Regions from separate parts of the Nocardia sp. NPDC057353 genome, predicted to be linked through region 1. Evidence: riboswitches for the same ligand, from Rfam matches in the RefSeq annotation. Region 1 holds a riboswitch; the other holds the start of a gene.
What was found. A riboswitch is a leader RNA that binds a small molecule or an ion and turns the genes downstream of it on or off. The one in region 1 is predicted to bind S-adenosylmethionine.
Positions count from the first base shown of each region.

Region 1 (7,439 bases):
CGGCACCGGGTAACCCCGCTCCTCTATGGTCGATGCAGGCGGGCGCCCGGCACGAAGTGCCCGCGGCAACGTGGCGACAGGAGTGGCGCACATGGCAGACCTCAAGCTCGGGTACAAGGCCTCGGCGGAGCAGTTCGGACCGCGGGAACTGGTGGAGATCGCCGTCCTCGCCGAGGAGCACGGCCTCGACAGCGCGACCGTCAGCGATCACTTCCAGCCCTGGCGGCACAAGGGCGGCCACGCCCCCTTCTCGCTGGCCTGGATGGCCGCGGTCGGCGAACGCACCAAGCGGATCCAGCTCGGCACCTCGGTGCTCACCCCCACCTTCCGCTACAACCCCGCGGTGATCGCCCAGGCCTTCGCCACCATGGGCGTGCTCTACCCGGGCCGGGTCATGCTCGGCGTCGGCACCGGCGAGGCGCTGAACGAGATCGCCACCGGCTACAAGGGCGAGTGGCCCGAGTTCAAGGAGCGCTTCGCCCGCCTGCGCGAGTCGGTCGCGCTCATGCGCGCGCTCTGGACCGGTGACCGGGTCGACTACGACGGCGAGTACTACCACACCGTCGGCGCCTCCATCTACGACGTCCCCGAGGGCGGCATCCCCGTCTACATCGCCGCGGGCGGCCCGGTCGTGGCCAGGTACGCGGGCCGCGCGGGCGACGGGTTCATCTGCACCTCGGGCAAGGGCATGGAGCTCTACACCGACAAGCTGCTGCCCGCCGTCGCCGAGGGCGCGGCCAAGGCCGAGCGCGACCTCGACCCCATCGACAAGATGATCGAGATCAAGATCTCCTACGACACCGATCCCGAACTGGCGCTGGAGAACACCCGCTTCTGGGCCCCGCTCTCGCTCACCCCCGAGCAGAAGCACTCCATCACCGACCCGATCGAGATGGAGGCCGCCGCCGACGCGCTGCCGATCGAGCAGATCGCCAAGCGCTGGATCGTGGCCAGCGACCCCGACGAGGCCGTCGAGCAGATCAAGCCCTACCTCGACGCGGGCCTGAACCACCTGGTCTTCCACGCCCCCGGCCACGACCAGCGCCGCTTCCTCGACCTCTTCCAGCGCGACCTCGCGCCGCGGCTGCGCAAGCTGGGCTAGGAATCCAGCTCCAGCCGGTCCATCGTCGCCGCGAGTTCGGTGAGCGCGGCGACGATCTCGGCGAACCGCTCGGCACCGAGCTCAGCGGCGAGCCGGTGCGCCACCTGCGCGTGCTGCGGGTCGATCCGGCGCACCGCCGCCAGGCCTTCGTCGGTGACGGCGACCAGTTTGGCGCGGCGGTGCGCCGGGTTCTCCCGGTACTCGGCGAGCCCCTTCTCGACCAGCAGGTCGGCGATGCGCTGCACGCTCTGCCTGGTGATCCCCATGGCCCTGGCGATGCCCGCGACGGGGAGCGGTTCGCGCAGCACCGCGCCGAGCACCTGCCACCAGGCGGCGGTGAGCCCGGCGGGGGCGGCGAGCTTCTCGGCGACCGCGAGGAAGCGGCCGTTCAGCGCGAACGAGGTGATGGCGGCGGTGCTGAAGAGTTCCTGCTCGGTCACGCGCCGTGCTCCGCGAGCACCGCGTACGCGCTCGGGTCGCGCTCGGCGAAGAGCCGGAACCAGGCGTCCAGCACCTGCGGCTCGTAGACGTCGAGCACCGCGAAGAGCTGGTGCGCGAAGTGGAAGGGCGCCAGCGAGGTCGCGGTGACGACATTGCCGTCGGTGACCGCCGGCTCGTCGCGGTAGCGCGCGGCGCCCGCGTAGCCGCTGGACGCCAGGTAGCCGGGGTCGTTGCTGGTGTGCGCCCTGGTATCGAGCAGCCCGGCCTTGGCGAGCCCGAAGGTAGCGCCGCAGATGGCCGCGACCGGCCGCCCGGCGTCGAGGAACCCGCGGGCCAGCTCGGCGAAGGCCGCCAACTCGTCGCCCTGATCCCAGAGCGCGGCCCCGGGCAGGATGAGCGCGGCCGCCCGGTCGAGGTCGACCGCGCTCAGATCGACGTCGGGCAGGATGCGCATGCCGCCGCCGGTGGTCACCGGCTCGGTGCCGCGACCGACCGTGCGCACCACGAGCGAGCCGGGTTCGCGCTGCAGCTCGGGGTTGTTGAGGTACGCGATGGCGGCCCCGACCTCCCAGTCGGCCAGGGTGTCGTAGACCGCCGTGTACACGATGCGAGGTTCCGAAGTCATGACAGCATCCTGTCAAACATGACAGGATGCTGTCAATAGCTCAGCCGAGCGCGTGGTCCAGGTCCGCGATCAGGTCCTCGACATCCTCCAGGCCGACCGAGATGCGAACGACGCCGTCGGTGAGCCCGATCCCGGCCCGCCCCTCCGCGCCCATGGCCCGGTGCGTGGTGGTGGCCGGGTGCGTGATCAGCGTCTTGGCGTCGCCGAGGTTGTTCGAGATGTCGATGACGCGCAGCCGGTTCAGCACCTCGAAGGCGCGCTTCTTGCCCTCGCCGTCGGGGGCGGCCAACTCGAAGGTAACCACCGTGCCGCCGCCGCTCATCTGGGTGGTGGCCAGCTCGTGCTGCGGGTGCGACTCCAGGAAGGGGTAGCGCACCCAGCCCACCGCCGGGTGGCCCTCCAGGAAGCGGGCGACCTCGAGCGCCGCCGCGGTGGAGTGCCGAACGCGCAGCGGCATGGTCTCCAACCCCTTGAGCAGAGTCCAGGCGTTGAACGGGCTGAGCGCGGGGCCGGTGTGCCGCATGAGCGTCTTCACCGGGCCGTCGATGTACTCGCGCTCGCCCAGGATGGCGCCGCCGAGCACCCGGCCCTGGCCGTCGATGTGCTTGGTGCCGGAGTAGACCACCACGTCGGCGCCGAGCTCCAGGCTGCGCTGCAGCAGCGGGGTGGCGAAGACATTGTCCAGCACCACCTTCGCGCCCGCGGCGTGCGCGAGCTCGCTGACCCGCCGCACGTCCACCAGGTTCTGCATGGGGTTGGCCGGGGTCTCGAAGAAGACCGCCTGGGTCGGCACCGAGAGCGCCTGCTCCCACTGGTCCAGGTCCTCACCGTCGACGAAGACCGTCTGCACGCCCCAGCGCGGCAGGATCTCGTTCGCCACCACGAAGCAGGAGCCGAAGAGGCTGCGCGCGGCGACCAGCCGGTCACCGGCCTTCAGCAGCGCGCCGAGCGCGGTGAAGACCGCCGCCATGCCGCTGGCGGTGGCGAAGCACGCCTCGGCGCCGTCGATCAGCCGCATCCGCTCCTCGAAGACGGCGACCGTCGGGTTGCCGTAGCGGGAGTAGACGAAGTGCTCGACATCGCCGGTGAAGGCGGCCTCGGCCGCCTCGGCGCTCTCGTAGACGAAGCCCGAGGTGAGGTAGAGCGCCTCGGAGGTCTCCTCGAAGCCGGAGCGGCGCAGCCCGCCGCGCACGCCGAGCGTGGCCGGGCCGACGTTCTCCGGCAGCGGCCGGTCGAAGGCGCCGCCGGTGATCACGACTGCCGCCAGGGCAGGCCGTCGGCGCGCCAACCGGCGGAGCCGCGGTGGCCCGCGCCGTCGATCGGGCCCTCGAAGCCGTCGATCACGTTGTAGGAGGGGGCGATTCCGGCGCCGGTCGCCAGCCCGGCGGCGTTCGCCGAGCGCTGGCCGGAGCGACACAGGAACACCACCGGCGCCTCCGGGTCACGCCCGTCGAGCGCGCGCTGCAGCTGCTCCAGGAAGGCCGGGTTGGGCGAGCCGGTGCCGTCCACCCACTCGATCAGCGCGGTCGGGCGCTCCAGCTCGGTGGTGTCCGGCACGCCGACGAAGCGCCACTCGGCCTCGGTGCGCACGTCGACCAGCACGGCGGACGGATTGTCGCGCAACAGCTCCCACGCCTGCTTGGGGGTGATGTCACCGGCATAACTCATGTCGAACCTCCTGTGAATCCACGCTTGCCGCATGGGAACGCCGCATACGGCCAGGTCGTCACCCGGAGCACCCCGCCGCGGAGGAGGGTTGCCGACCAGCCGAGCCGGGGCTTGACGCTGGTTCTCATGACCTTGCGAACCGAGATTGCCCCGGCGCGGCGGCCGCTGTCAACACGAGTTTCCCCGCGTCCGGGCGCGTCATCCGCAGACCAGCCAGCGGTCGCCGTCCCTGGTCAGGGTCCAGGTCGCGGTGGCCTCCCTGCCGTTCACCCGGGTGGTCACCGTGATCCGGCCACGGTCGCCCTCGACCACCGGGTTCGCCAGTGCCCCGACCTCGATCTCGGTGCGCGTCTCCGGCCCGCCGAGCTGCTCGGCCAGCGGCGAGGCGGCCTCGTCGAAGCCATCGCAGGCGGTGCCGGGCGGGGGGACCGCGTCGGTGCGGCCGCGGGCATCCGCGTAGTTGCGCACCGCGGCCGACATCTTGTCCGCCTCTGTGACATTTTTCTCAACCGGCGACAGCACCCCGGCGAGCACGATCCCCACCAGGACCAGCACCGCGACCACCCCGGCCGCCACGAACGGGACGATCGAGCGGACTTCCGGCTCCGGATCGTTGGGCTGCTGCTCGCTCATCCCTCGATGATCACCGATGACCTGGGCCGTCGGCGCACCGGCCCCGGCAGGATACGCGCTGCCCACCCGGGTCGCGGCCCGCGTGGAGCAGGGCCGATAGAATGGGAGCTTGCGACTCGTGCCGGAGCCGCCTTCCGATGCTCCGGAGAGAATCGGAGCGCGGTCCCGTACCGATCTCAGGTTAGCCTGGGCTAAGTAGACGCCAGATGAACGTATCGACCGAAGGTGCGCGTGAACATGACCGAACAGAGTGAGGCGGCTCGGCCGCTCCGCATTGCGATCGTGGGTGCAGGCCCGGCCGGGATCTATGCCGCCGACGCGCTGATGAAGTCCGACGCGGACGTCTCCATCGATCTCTACGAGCGGATGCCCGCGCCGTTCGGGCTGATCCGCTACGGCGTCGCGCCCGACCACCCGCGCATCAAGGGCATCATCACCGCGCTGCACAAGGTGCTGGACAAGGAGCAGGTGCGGCTGCTCGGCAATATCGACTACGGCACCGACATCACCCTGGACGACCTGCGCCGCTTCTACGACGCCGTCATCTTCTCCACCGGCGCCAACGCCGACCGCGCGCTCACCATCCCCGGCATCGACCTGGACGGCTCCTACGGCGCCGCCGACTTCGTCTCCTGGTACGACGGCCACCCCGATGTCCCGCGCACCTGGCCGCTGGAGGCCGAGAAGGTCGCGGTGCTCGGCGTCGGCAACGTCGCGCTGGACATCGCCCGCGTGCTCGCCAAGACCGGCGACGAGCTGCTGCCGACCGAGATCCCGCCGAACGTCTACGAGGGGCTCAAGCAGAACAAGGCCGTCGAGGTGCACGTCTTCGGCCGCCGCGGCCCCGCGCAGGCCAAGTTCACCCCGCTGGAGCTGCGCGAGCTTGACCACTCGCCGACCATCGAGGTCATCGTCGACCCCGAGGACATCGACTACGACGAGGGCTCCGAGGCCGCGCGCCGCCACTCCAAGCAGGTCGACATGGTCGCCAACACGCTCGAGCAGTGGGCCATCCGCGACCAGGGCAACCGGCCGCACAAGCTCTTCCTGCACTTCTTCGAGGCGCCGACCGAGGTGGTCGGCGACGCCGACGGCAAGGTCGTCGGGCTGCGCACCGAGCGCACCCAGCTGGACGGCACCGGCAACGTCAAGGGCACCGGCGAGTACCGCGACTGGGAGGTGCAGGCCGTGTACCGCGCGGTGGGGTACCTGTCGCAGAACATCACCCAGCTGCCCTTCGACGACCAGGCGGGCACCGTGCCGAACGAGGCGGGCCGCGTCCTGATCGACGAGAACGCCGACGGCAAGGCCCGCTACCTGCCCGGCACCTACGTGACCGGCTGGATCAAGCGCGGCCCGGTCGGGCTGATCGGCCACACCAAGGGCGATGCCAACGAGACCGTCGCCTGCCTGCTGGACGACAGCAAGGACTTCCCGCGCGCCGAGAACCCCCACCCCGAGGCCGTGATCGAGTTCCTCGAGGGCAAGGGCGTGCCCTACACCACCTGGCAGGGCTGGTACCGCCTGGACGCGCACGAGCGCTCGCTGGGCGAGCCCGAGGGCCGCGAGCGGGTCAAGGTCGTGGAGCGCGAGGACATGCTGCGCGCCAGCGAGCCGAACAAGGTCTAGCGCGCGTCGCCTGCCGGAACGTAGGAGTCCGGCAGGCGACAGCCGCACCCACCTCGAGGCATTCTGTACACGTGTTCGATGCCCACGTCCACATCTTCGACCCGCGGTTCCCGCTGGCCGAGAACGAGGGACACCTGCCCTCCGCCTACACCGTCGCCGATTACCGAAAGCGCATGCGGCGCTTCGACATCAGCGGCGGCGCCGTGGTCAGCGGGTCGTTCCAGGGAACCGACCAGAGCTACCTGAAGGCCGCGCTCGCCGAGCTCGGCACCGGGTGGGTCGGGGTTACCCGGCTTGACCTGGACGCCTCCGACGAGGAGATCCAGGAGCTGAACAAGATCGGCGTGCGGGCGCTGCGCTTCAACCTGAAGCGCGCGGCGGGCGACATCACCCAGCTCACCCAGCAGGCGGTGCGCGCGCACGACATCGCGGGCTGGCACGTCGAGCTCTACATCGACGGCTCGATGCTCGCCTCGCTGCAGCCCGTCGTCACCAAGCTGCCCGCGCTCTCCGTCGACCACCTCGGCATGTCCGCCGAAGCCGTGCCGTACCTGCTCGACCTGGTCGACCGCGGCGCCCGCGTGAAGGCCACCGGCTTCGGCCGCGTCCAGATGCGCGTCCCCGACACCCTGCGCCGCATCCACGCCGTGAACCCGCAGGCCCTCATGTTCGGCACCGACCTGCCTGGCACCCGCGCGGGCCGCCCCTTCCGCGACTCCGACGTCGACCTGCTCTGCGACGTCGTCGGCACCGACATGCACGCGGTCCTGGAGAACAACGCCCGCGCCTTCTACAAACTCCCCGCCCGGCACCGCCCCGCGGGCTCCGACCCCCGCCCCGGCCGCTGGCGCGCCGCCCCCGAGGACCCGCCCACCCTGCCGCTGCGCCGCGACCAGCTCCCCCGGCTCGACCCCAACGCCACACTCCCGCTACCGGTGATCGAGTAACCGGCTCCCCGATCACCGATCGGGTGGCCGCGTCAGGCCACGACCGCCCCGATCAGCCACACCCCGGTAGCGAGCAGCGCCCCGAACAGCTCGATCAGAATCGACAGCCCGACGCCCTTCAGCGCGTGCCCGGTCGACCTGCGCGCCTGCTCCCCGTCCGGCAGCCGCTGCAGCTCCGACAGGTAGACGCCGAGCACGAACCCCAGCACCAGCCCGATCACCGGCACCACGAAGAACCCGACGATGCCGAGCACCGCCCCGATCAGCAACGTCCGGTTCGGCACCCCGGCCGCCTTGATGTTCTTCCCCGGCCACGTGTACTTCACGACCCCCGAGATCACCAGCAGCACACCGGCTATCGCCAGGATCGTCCACGCCGTCGCCCCGCCGGTCA
Region 1 is NZ_JBHVAK010000028.1:17,268-24,706, forward strand. Features, by position in the region: gene ACFUUZ_RS16585 (SAM-dependent methyltransferase) at 1-13, shown strand, start outside; gene fgd (glucose-6-phosphate dehydrogenase (coenzyme-F420)) at 92-1,102, shown strand; gene ACFUUZ_RS16595 (MarR family winged helix-turn-helix transcriptional regulator) at 1,099-1,542, opposite strand; gene ACFUUZ_RS16600 (DJ-1/PfpI family protein) at 1,539-2,168, opposite strand; gene ACFUUZ_RS16605 (O-succinylhomoserine sulfhydrylase) at 2,209-3,423, opposite strand; gene ACFUUZ_RS16610 (rhodanese-like domain-containing protein) at 3,420-3,836, opposite strand; SAM riboswitch class IV at 3,852-3,968, opposite strand; gene ACFUUZ_RS16615 (hypothetical protein) at 4,035-4,469, opposite strand; gene ACFUUZ_RS16620 (FAD-dependent oxidoreductase) at 4,707-6,098, shown strand; gene ACFUUZ_RS16625 (amidohydrolase family protein) at 6,170-7,045, shown strand; gene ACFUUZ_RS16630 (DUF456 domain-containing protein) at 7,078-7,439, opposite strand, start outside.

Region 2 (7,439 bases), on a different contig from region 1:
TCTCCAGGCCGAAGGCGTGCGCCAGGTACTCGCTGACCTTCGTCGGCAGGAAGTACTGCGAGGCGACCAGCGCCCCGGCCAGCTTGGTGACCGCGACCCGCCGCTTCGGCTTGCCGATCAGCCCGGCCACCGCGGCCGCGATGTCCTCGGGCTCGGCGTTCTTCATGCCCTTGGCGCCCGCGGTGCCCGCCACCAGCTCGGTATTGGTGAAGGTCGGCAGCACCGCGGAGAACTCGACGCCCTGCTCGCGGTACTCGGCGCGCAGCGTGTCGGTGAGCGCGAGTACCGCCGCCTTGCTGGCGCAGTAGGTGGCCAGCCCGGGCGTCGGCGCCTCGCCCGCCAGCGAGGCGATATTGATGACGTGGCCGCGGCCGCGCGGCGCCATGCGCTGGGTAGCGAGCTTGCTGCCGACGATCACGCCGTGCACGTTGATGTCCATGATCCGGCGGCTCACCCGGTCGGGTTCTTCGTCGAAGCGGCCCGCGGGCATGATCCCGGCATTGTTGACCAGCACGTCCACCGGGCCGAGCTGCCGCTCCACCTGGTCGAGGAAGGCGGCGAACGAATCCGGGTCGGTGACGTCGAGTCTGCCGTAGACCTCGAGCCCGAGGTCGGCGCCCGCCTCCTTGACCTTCGGCTCGTCGATATCGCCGATCGCCACCTGGGCACCCTGGTCACGCAGGTGCTTGGCGGTGGCGAAGCCGATGCCGCGCGCGCCGCCGGTGATGACGACGACCTTGCCCGCGATGGTGGTTGCGGTAGCCATCTCGGTTCCTCTCAGCGCTTGGTGGCGGAGTCGGCGAGCAACCCCTTGGCGATGTGGGTGACCTGGATTTCATTGCTGCCCGCGTAGATCATCAGCGACTTGGCGTCCCGCGCCAGCTGCTCCACCCGGTACTCCTGCATGTACCCGTTGCCGCCGAACAGCTGGATCGCGTCCATCGCCACGTCGGTCGCCGCCTCCGAGGCGTACAGCTTCATCGCCGAGGCCTCGGCCAGGCTCGGCGGCTTCCCGGCCCGGCCGCGCTCCAGGGTGCTGAAGACCATGTTGCGCACGTTGATCCTGGCCACCTCCATCTTCGCCAGCTTGAGCTGGATGAGCTGGAAGCGGCCGATCTCCTGGCCCCAGAGCGTGCGCGACTTGGCGTAGTCGACCGAGAGCCGCAGGCACTCCTCGATGATGCCGAGCGCCTGGAACGCCACCCCGACGCGCTCGGCGGTGAAGCTGGAGCGGGCGCTCTCCCTGCCGTCACCGCTGTGGTGCTCCTCGGTCTCGCCGAGCAACCGGTCCTTCCCGAGCCGGACGTCGTCGAAGAAGAGCTGGCCGGTGGGCGAGGCGTGCAGCCCCATCTTCTTGAACGGCTTGCCCTGGGTGAAGCCGGGCATGCCGGAGTCGAGCACGAAGGTGAGGACCTTGCGGTCGCGCTTGGCGGTGGTGCCGTCGTCCAGCTTGGCGTAGACGATGACCACGTCGGCGTACGGACCGTTGGTGATGAAGGTCTTCTGGCCGTTGAGGATGTAGTCGTCGCCGTCGCGGCGGACCGTGGTCTGCATGCCGCCGAAGGCGTCCGAGCCGGAGTCCGGCTCGGTGATCGCCCAGGAGGCGACCTTGCGCATGGTCATGAGATCGGCGAGCCAGCGCTCCTTCTGCGCCAGCGTGCCGCGCGCCCTGATGGTGGCCGCACCCAGCCCGAGGCTCACGCCGAGCGCGCTGACCAGGCCCAGGCTCACGCCGGAGAGCTCGGAGATGAGCACCGCCATCATGGAGTCCTGCGAGTTCTCCTCGCCCGCGCCCGCGCTGCTCTCGCCCGCCCGCTCCCTGGCCAGCGACTTGCGCACCGCCTCGTCGGACATGGCGTCGATGCCGAACTGGGCGAAGAGCTTCCGGATCACCGGGTACGGCGGCAGCTCACCGCTCTCCAGCTCGTCCAGCTTGGGCCGGATCTCCTTGTCCACGAAACCGCGCACCGCGTCGCGGATCATCAGGTCGGTCTCGGACCACTCGAACATCGTTGTTCCTCCCGGCGCACATGCGTGCACGCTTGTATGAAAGTGACCATACCGCCGGGCCTGCGGGGGCGGGCGAGATCGCTGGAACCGGTGTCAGCGCGGCGCGCCGGGGGGCTGTTCCGGCAGCGTGCGGCGCAATTCGGTGACGGCGCGGAGCCAGCGGCGGCGGGCTCGTCCCGGGTCGGTGCCGACGAAGTCGGCGACCAGGATGCCGCGCAGCACGTCCATGGCGGTGTAGAGGAGGTCACGGAGCGGGCGGGCGTCGCGGTCGGCGGGGAGCAGGTGCGCGATGGTGGCCAGGACCATCTCGTCGATGACCGGCTCGGCCTCGCGCAGCGCGGCGGCGAGCACCGGGTCGGTGCGGCCCGCGATCCAGAGCTCGGCGGAGGCGGCGAAGAGCGGGCCCTGGTGCGTCTCCCAGAGCAGTTCGAGCGCGACACCGAGCGGGTCGGCGCTGGTGGTCGCGCGATCCAGTTCGCGGACCGCGACCTCGGAGCGGCGCTGCGCCAGGTGCCGGACGGCGGCGACCACCAGGTCCGCCTTGGCGCCGAAGTGGTGCACCTGGGCACCGCGGGTCACCCCGGCCCTGGCGGCGATGCGCGGCGTTGTGGTGCCCGCGTAGCCGTACTCGACCAGGCAGTCGACGGTGGCGTCGAGCAGCCGCTCACGCATGGCGCTGCTGCGCTCGTGCTGGGTGCGGCGGCCGCGGGTCACACTGCTGGCCATCAGCGGAGTCTACGCGCGAGGTGCGCGGGACCGGTGGCGCACGAATCGCGCGGGCAGCGCGGCACAGCGCGCGGGCAGCACGGTACAGCGCGAGCGGCGCGACGCAGCGCGAGCGGCGCGACGCAGCGCGCGGACAGCGGGGCAGCGTCTTACGAGAGGCCGGGTGCGGCCGCGGGATTGCGCTTGGCCAGGGCGACGGTGACCGTGAAGAGGACGACGCCGGTCACGGCGAGGGCTGCGCCGACCGCCGCGGGGGCGGTGTAGCCGTAACCTGCGGCGATCACCAGGCCTCCTAACCAGGCACCGGCCGCATTGGCGATGTTCAGCGCGGCGTGGTTGAGGGCGGCGGCGAGCGTCTGGGCGTCGGCGGCGACATCCATGAGCCGGGTCTGCAGCCCGGGGGCGAGCGCGGCGCCGGAGGCGCCGACCAGCAGCGCGCCGACCGCCGCGGTGACGGGGTTGTGCGCCGCCGCCACGAACCCGGCCAGGATCACCACCATGGCACCCATGCCGAGGAAGATCGAGCGGTCAACCCCGCGATCGGCCAGGAAACCACCGGCGATATTGCCGATCACCATCCCGACGCCGAAGAGCGCGAGCACCAGCGGCACCAGCGCGGAACCGAGCCCGGCCACGTCGGTGAGCGTGGTGGCCACGTAGGTGTACACCGCGAACATGCCGCCGAAGCCGATCGCCCCGACCGCCAGCGTGAGCAGCACCTGCGGCCTGCGCAGCGCGCCCAGCTCGGTGAGCGGGTTGGTGGTGACGATCCCGGTCAGCGGCGGAACGAAGCGCAGCAGCGCCGCGACGGTGGCGAGCCCGATCACCGCGACCACCACGAACGCCGAACGCCAGCCGAAGGCCTGGCCGAGCCAGGTGGCGGCGGGCACGCCGACCACATTGGCCACGCTGAGCCCCAGCATCACCGCCGCCACCGCCTTTGCCCGCTGCCCGGCGGGCGCCAGCGTCGCGGCGGCCAGCGAGGCGACGCCGAAGTAGGCGCCGTGCGGCAGCCCGGCGACGAAGCGCGCCGCGATCAGCGCGCCGTAGCTCGGCGCGAGCACCGTCGCCAGGTTGCCGACGGTGAACGCCACCATCAACCCGACCAGCAGCTTCTTCCGCGCCACCCGGGCGAAGGCGGCCGCGATCAGCGGCGCCCCGATCACGACGCCGAGCGCGTAGGCGGAGATCGCGTGCCCCGCGGTCGGCTCGGAGATCCGCAGCGCGCCCGCGATGTCGGGCAGCAGCCCCATGGCGACGAACTCGGTGGTCCCGATCCCGAACCCGCCGAGCGCCATGGCGAGCACGGCGGGCAGGTGCCAGCTGGTGCGCGGAGTCTCGACGGCGGTAGCGGTAGAAGTCACGCTTCCGTGCAACCCCGCGGTACCGCGGCGGGGTTCCCGATCCCGGGGTGAGATCGGCCACCCCCTCCGGGCCATGCGCGGATACGCGGAGACCCCCGCTCCGCAGTCGGCGGAACAGGGGTCTCGAAGCCGGGATCAGCGCAGCGCGCGCGCCAGGTTGGCGTCGAGCGCGCCGAGGAACTCCTCGGTGCTGAGGTAGCCCTGGTCGCCGCCGACCAGCGCCGCCAGGTCCTTGGTCATCTGCCCGCCCTCGACGGTCTTGATGACGACGTCCTCCAGCGTCTGCGCGAAGCCGATCACCTCGGGGGTGTTGTCCAGCTTGCCGCGGTGCTCCAGCCCACGGGTCCAGGCGAAGATCGACGCGATCGGGTTCGTCGAGGTCGGCTTGCCCTGCTGGTGCTGGCGGAAGTGCCTGGTCACGGTGCCGTGCGCGGCCTCGGCCTCACAGGTCTTGCCGTCCGGGGTGAGCAGCACCGAGGTCATCAGCCCGAGCGAGCCGAAGCCCTGCGCGACGGTGTCGGACTGCACGTCGCCGTCGTAGTTCTTGCAGGCCCAGACGTAGCCGCCCTCCCACTTCATGGAGGAGGCGACCATGTCGTCGATCAGCCGGTGCTCGTAGGTGAGCCCGGCGGCGTCGAACTGGCTCTTGAACTCGGCGTCGAACACCTCCTGGAAGGTGTCCTTGAACATGCCGTCGTAGGCCTTGAGGATGGTGTTCTTGGTCGACATGTAGACCGGGTAGTTCTGCTGCAGGCCGTAGTTGAACGAGGCCCGCGCGAAATCCTCGATGGACTTCTTGAAGTTGTACATGCCCATGACGACGCCGCCGTCCTCCGGCATCTTCACGACCTCGTGCACGATCGGCTCGCCGCCGTCCTCCGGGGTGAAGGTGAGGGTGACGGTGCCCGCCTCGAACACCTTGAAGTCGGTGGCGCGGTACTGGTCGCCGAAGGCGTGGCGGCCGATGATGATCGGCTTGGTCCAGCCCGGCACCAGCCGCGGGACGTTGGAGATGATGATCGGCGCGCGGAAGATCGTGCCGCCGAGGATGTTGCGGATGGTGCCGTTCGGCGACCGCCACATCTTCTTCAGCCCGAACTCCTCGACCCGCGCCTCGTCCGGCGTGATCGTGGCGCACTTGACACCGACGCCGTGCCGCTTGATCGCCTCGGCCGCGTCCACGGTGACCTGGTCGTCGGTCTTGTCGCGGTACTCGATGCCGAGGTCGTAGTACTCGAGGTTCACGTCGAGGTACGGGTGGATCAGCTTGTCCTTGATGAACTGCCAGATGATCCGCGTCATCTCGTCGCCGTCGAGCTCTACGACGGTGCCTTCAACCTTGATCTTGGACATGGATCTTCGTGTCCTCCTAGGGTGTGTGCCCTCATTGCACGGCCAGGCGAACACGCTTGTGAGCGGACCCCAGCTGTCCAACAGACAACGTCTATGTCCCGCTTGGTCGGCGAGACCCTGTGGTGCAAACAAGACAAGCGTACTGCTGCCCGACCTCGCATTGCACGGCGAGGGTCGCCCTTTCGGGGACCCCGGCTCGTTACCCGCGAGTAGGTCCGGCGTGACCGAGGACACGCCCCTTGCTCACGGTTCGAGCCTACGACGAGAGCCCGCCGGGGCGCAGCACCCACCCGCTCAGAGTCCACAGGAAGCAGCTGTGAGCGCATTCACAGCGGCTACCTGTGGATAACTCCGCACACGGGTTCGATCGGCAGACCTCGGTCCGGTTACGATGTCGAACAGGTCATGAGTGCCAGCGCCAAGCCCCGGCTCGCTGGCCGGCAACCCTCCAGCAGCGGCGGGGTGCTCCGGGTGACGACCCGGCTCCCGACGGCCGGGAGCAAGCGCGCTCTCCTGGAGGTAACACGTGACCGAGACGACCGACCCCACCGCGAACTGGTCCTTCGAGACCAAGCAGATCCACGCGGGTCAGGCCCCCGACGGCAGCACCAGCGCCCGCGCCCTGCCGATCTACCAGACCACCTCCTACACCTTCCGGGACACCGCGCACGCCGCGGCGCTCTTCGGCCTCGCCGAGCCGGGCAACATCTACACCCGGATCATGAACCCCACTCAGGACGTGGTGGAGCAGCGGATCGCGGCCCTCGAAGGCGGCGTCGCGGCGCTGGTCGTCGCCTCCGGGCAGGCCGCCGAGACCTTCGCCGTCCTGAACGTGGCGAACGCGGGCGACCACATCGTCTCCAGCCCGCACCTCTACGGCGGCACCTACAACCTCTTCCACTACACCCTGCCCAAGCTGGGCATCGCGGTCTCCTTCGTGGACGACCCGGACGACCTGGAGCAGTGGCGCGCCGCCGTCCGGCCGAACACCAAGGCCTGCTACGGCGAGACCATCGCCAACCCGAGCAGCGCCATCCTCGACCTGCCCGGCATCTCCGCCGTCGCGCACGCCGCGGGCGTCCCGCTGATCGTGGACAACACGGTCGCGACCCCCTACCTGCTGCGGCCGCTGGAGCACGGCGCCGACATCGTGGTGCACTCGGCCACCAAGTACCTGGGCGGCCACGGCGCCGCCATCGCGGGCGCGATCGTGGACGGCGGCACCTTCGACTGGCGCGGGAAGACCGAATCCGGCGAGGACCGCTTCCCCGGCTTCACCACTCCCGACCCCAGCTACCACGGCGCGATCTTCGCCGACCTGGGCGCGCCCGCCTTCGCGCTCAAGGCGCGGGTGCAGCTGCTGCGCGACCTCGGCTCCGCCGTCTCGCCGTTCAACGCCTTCCTGATCAGCCAGGGCATCGAGACGCTGAGCCTGCGCATGGAGCGGCACGTGCAGAACGCGCAGGCGGTCGCCGAGTTCCTCGCCACGCACCCGGCGGTCACCTCGGTCGCCTACGCCGGGCTGCCCACCTCGCCCTGGTACGAGCGCGCGCAGCAGCTCACGCCGAAGGGCGCGGGCGCGGTGATCGCCTTCGAGCTGAAGGGCGGCGTCGAGGCGGGCAAGAAGTTCGTCGACGCGCTGACGCTGCACAGCCACGTCGCCAATATCGGCGACGTGCGCTCGCTGGTGATCCACCCGGCCTCCACCACGCACTCCCAGCTCACCCCCGACGAGCAGGCGAGCTCCGGCGTCACGCCGGGGCTGGTCCGGCTGGCCGTCGGCATCGAGGGGCTGCAGGACATCCTGGCCGACCTGCGCGCGGGCTTCGACGCGGCGTCGTGACCGTGGGCATCGAACCGGGCACCGCCCTGCTACCGCCGCCGGACGGGACGTCCGGCGTGCTCGCGGTCGGCGACGTCAAACTGGAGAACGGCGCCGTCGTCCCCGATGTGCGGCTGGCCGTGCAGCGCTGGGGCGAGCTCTCC
Region 2 is NZ_JBHVAK010000051.1:21,621-29,059, reverse strand. Features, by position in the region: gene ACFUUZ_RS23700 (SDR family oxidoreductase) at 1-766, opposite strand, end outside; gene ACFUUZ_RS23695 (acyl-CoA dehydrogenase family protein) at 778-2,010, opposite strand; gene ACFUUZ_RS23690 (TetR/AcrR family transcriptional regulator) at 2,104-2,736, opposite strand; gene ACFUUZ_RS23685 (MFS transporter) at 2,886-4,100, opposite strand; gene ACFUUZ_RS23680 (NADP-dependent isocitrate dehydrogenase) at 4,236-5,453, opposite strand; SAM riboswitch class IV at 5,855-5,965, shown strand; gene ACFUUZ_RS23675 (bifunctional o-acetylhomoserine/o-acetylserine sulfhydrylase) at 5,980-7,296, shown strand; gene ACFUUZ_RS23670 (homoserine O-acetyltransferase) at 7,293-7,439, shown strand, end outside.
Region 2: it holds a riboswitch for S-adenosylmethionine, as region 1 does, so the genes downstream of both, ACFUUZ_RS23675 (bifunctional o-acetylhomoserine/o-acetylserine sulfhydrylase) here and ACFUUZ_RS16610 (rhodanese-like domain-containing protein) in region 1, are expected to answer to the same signal.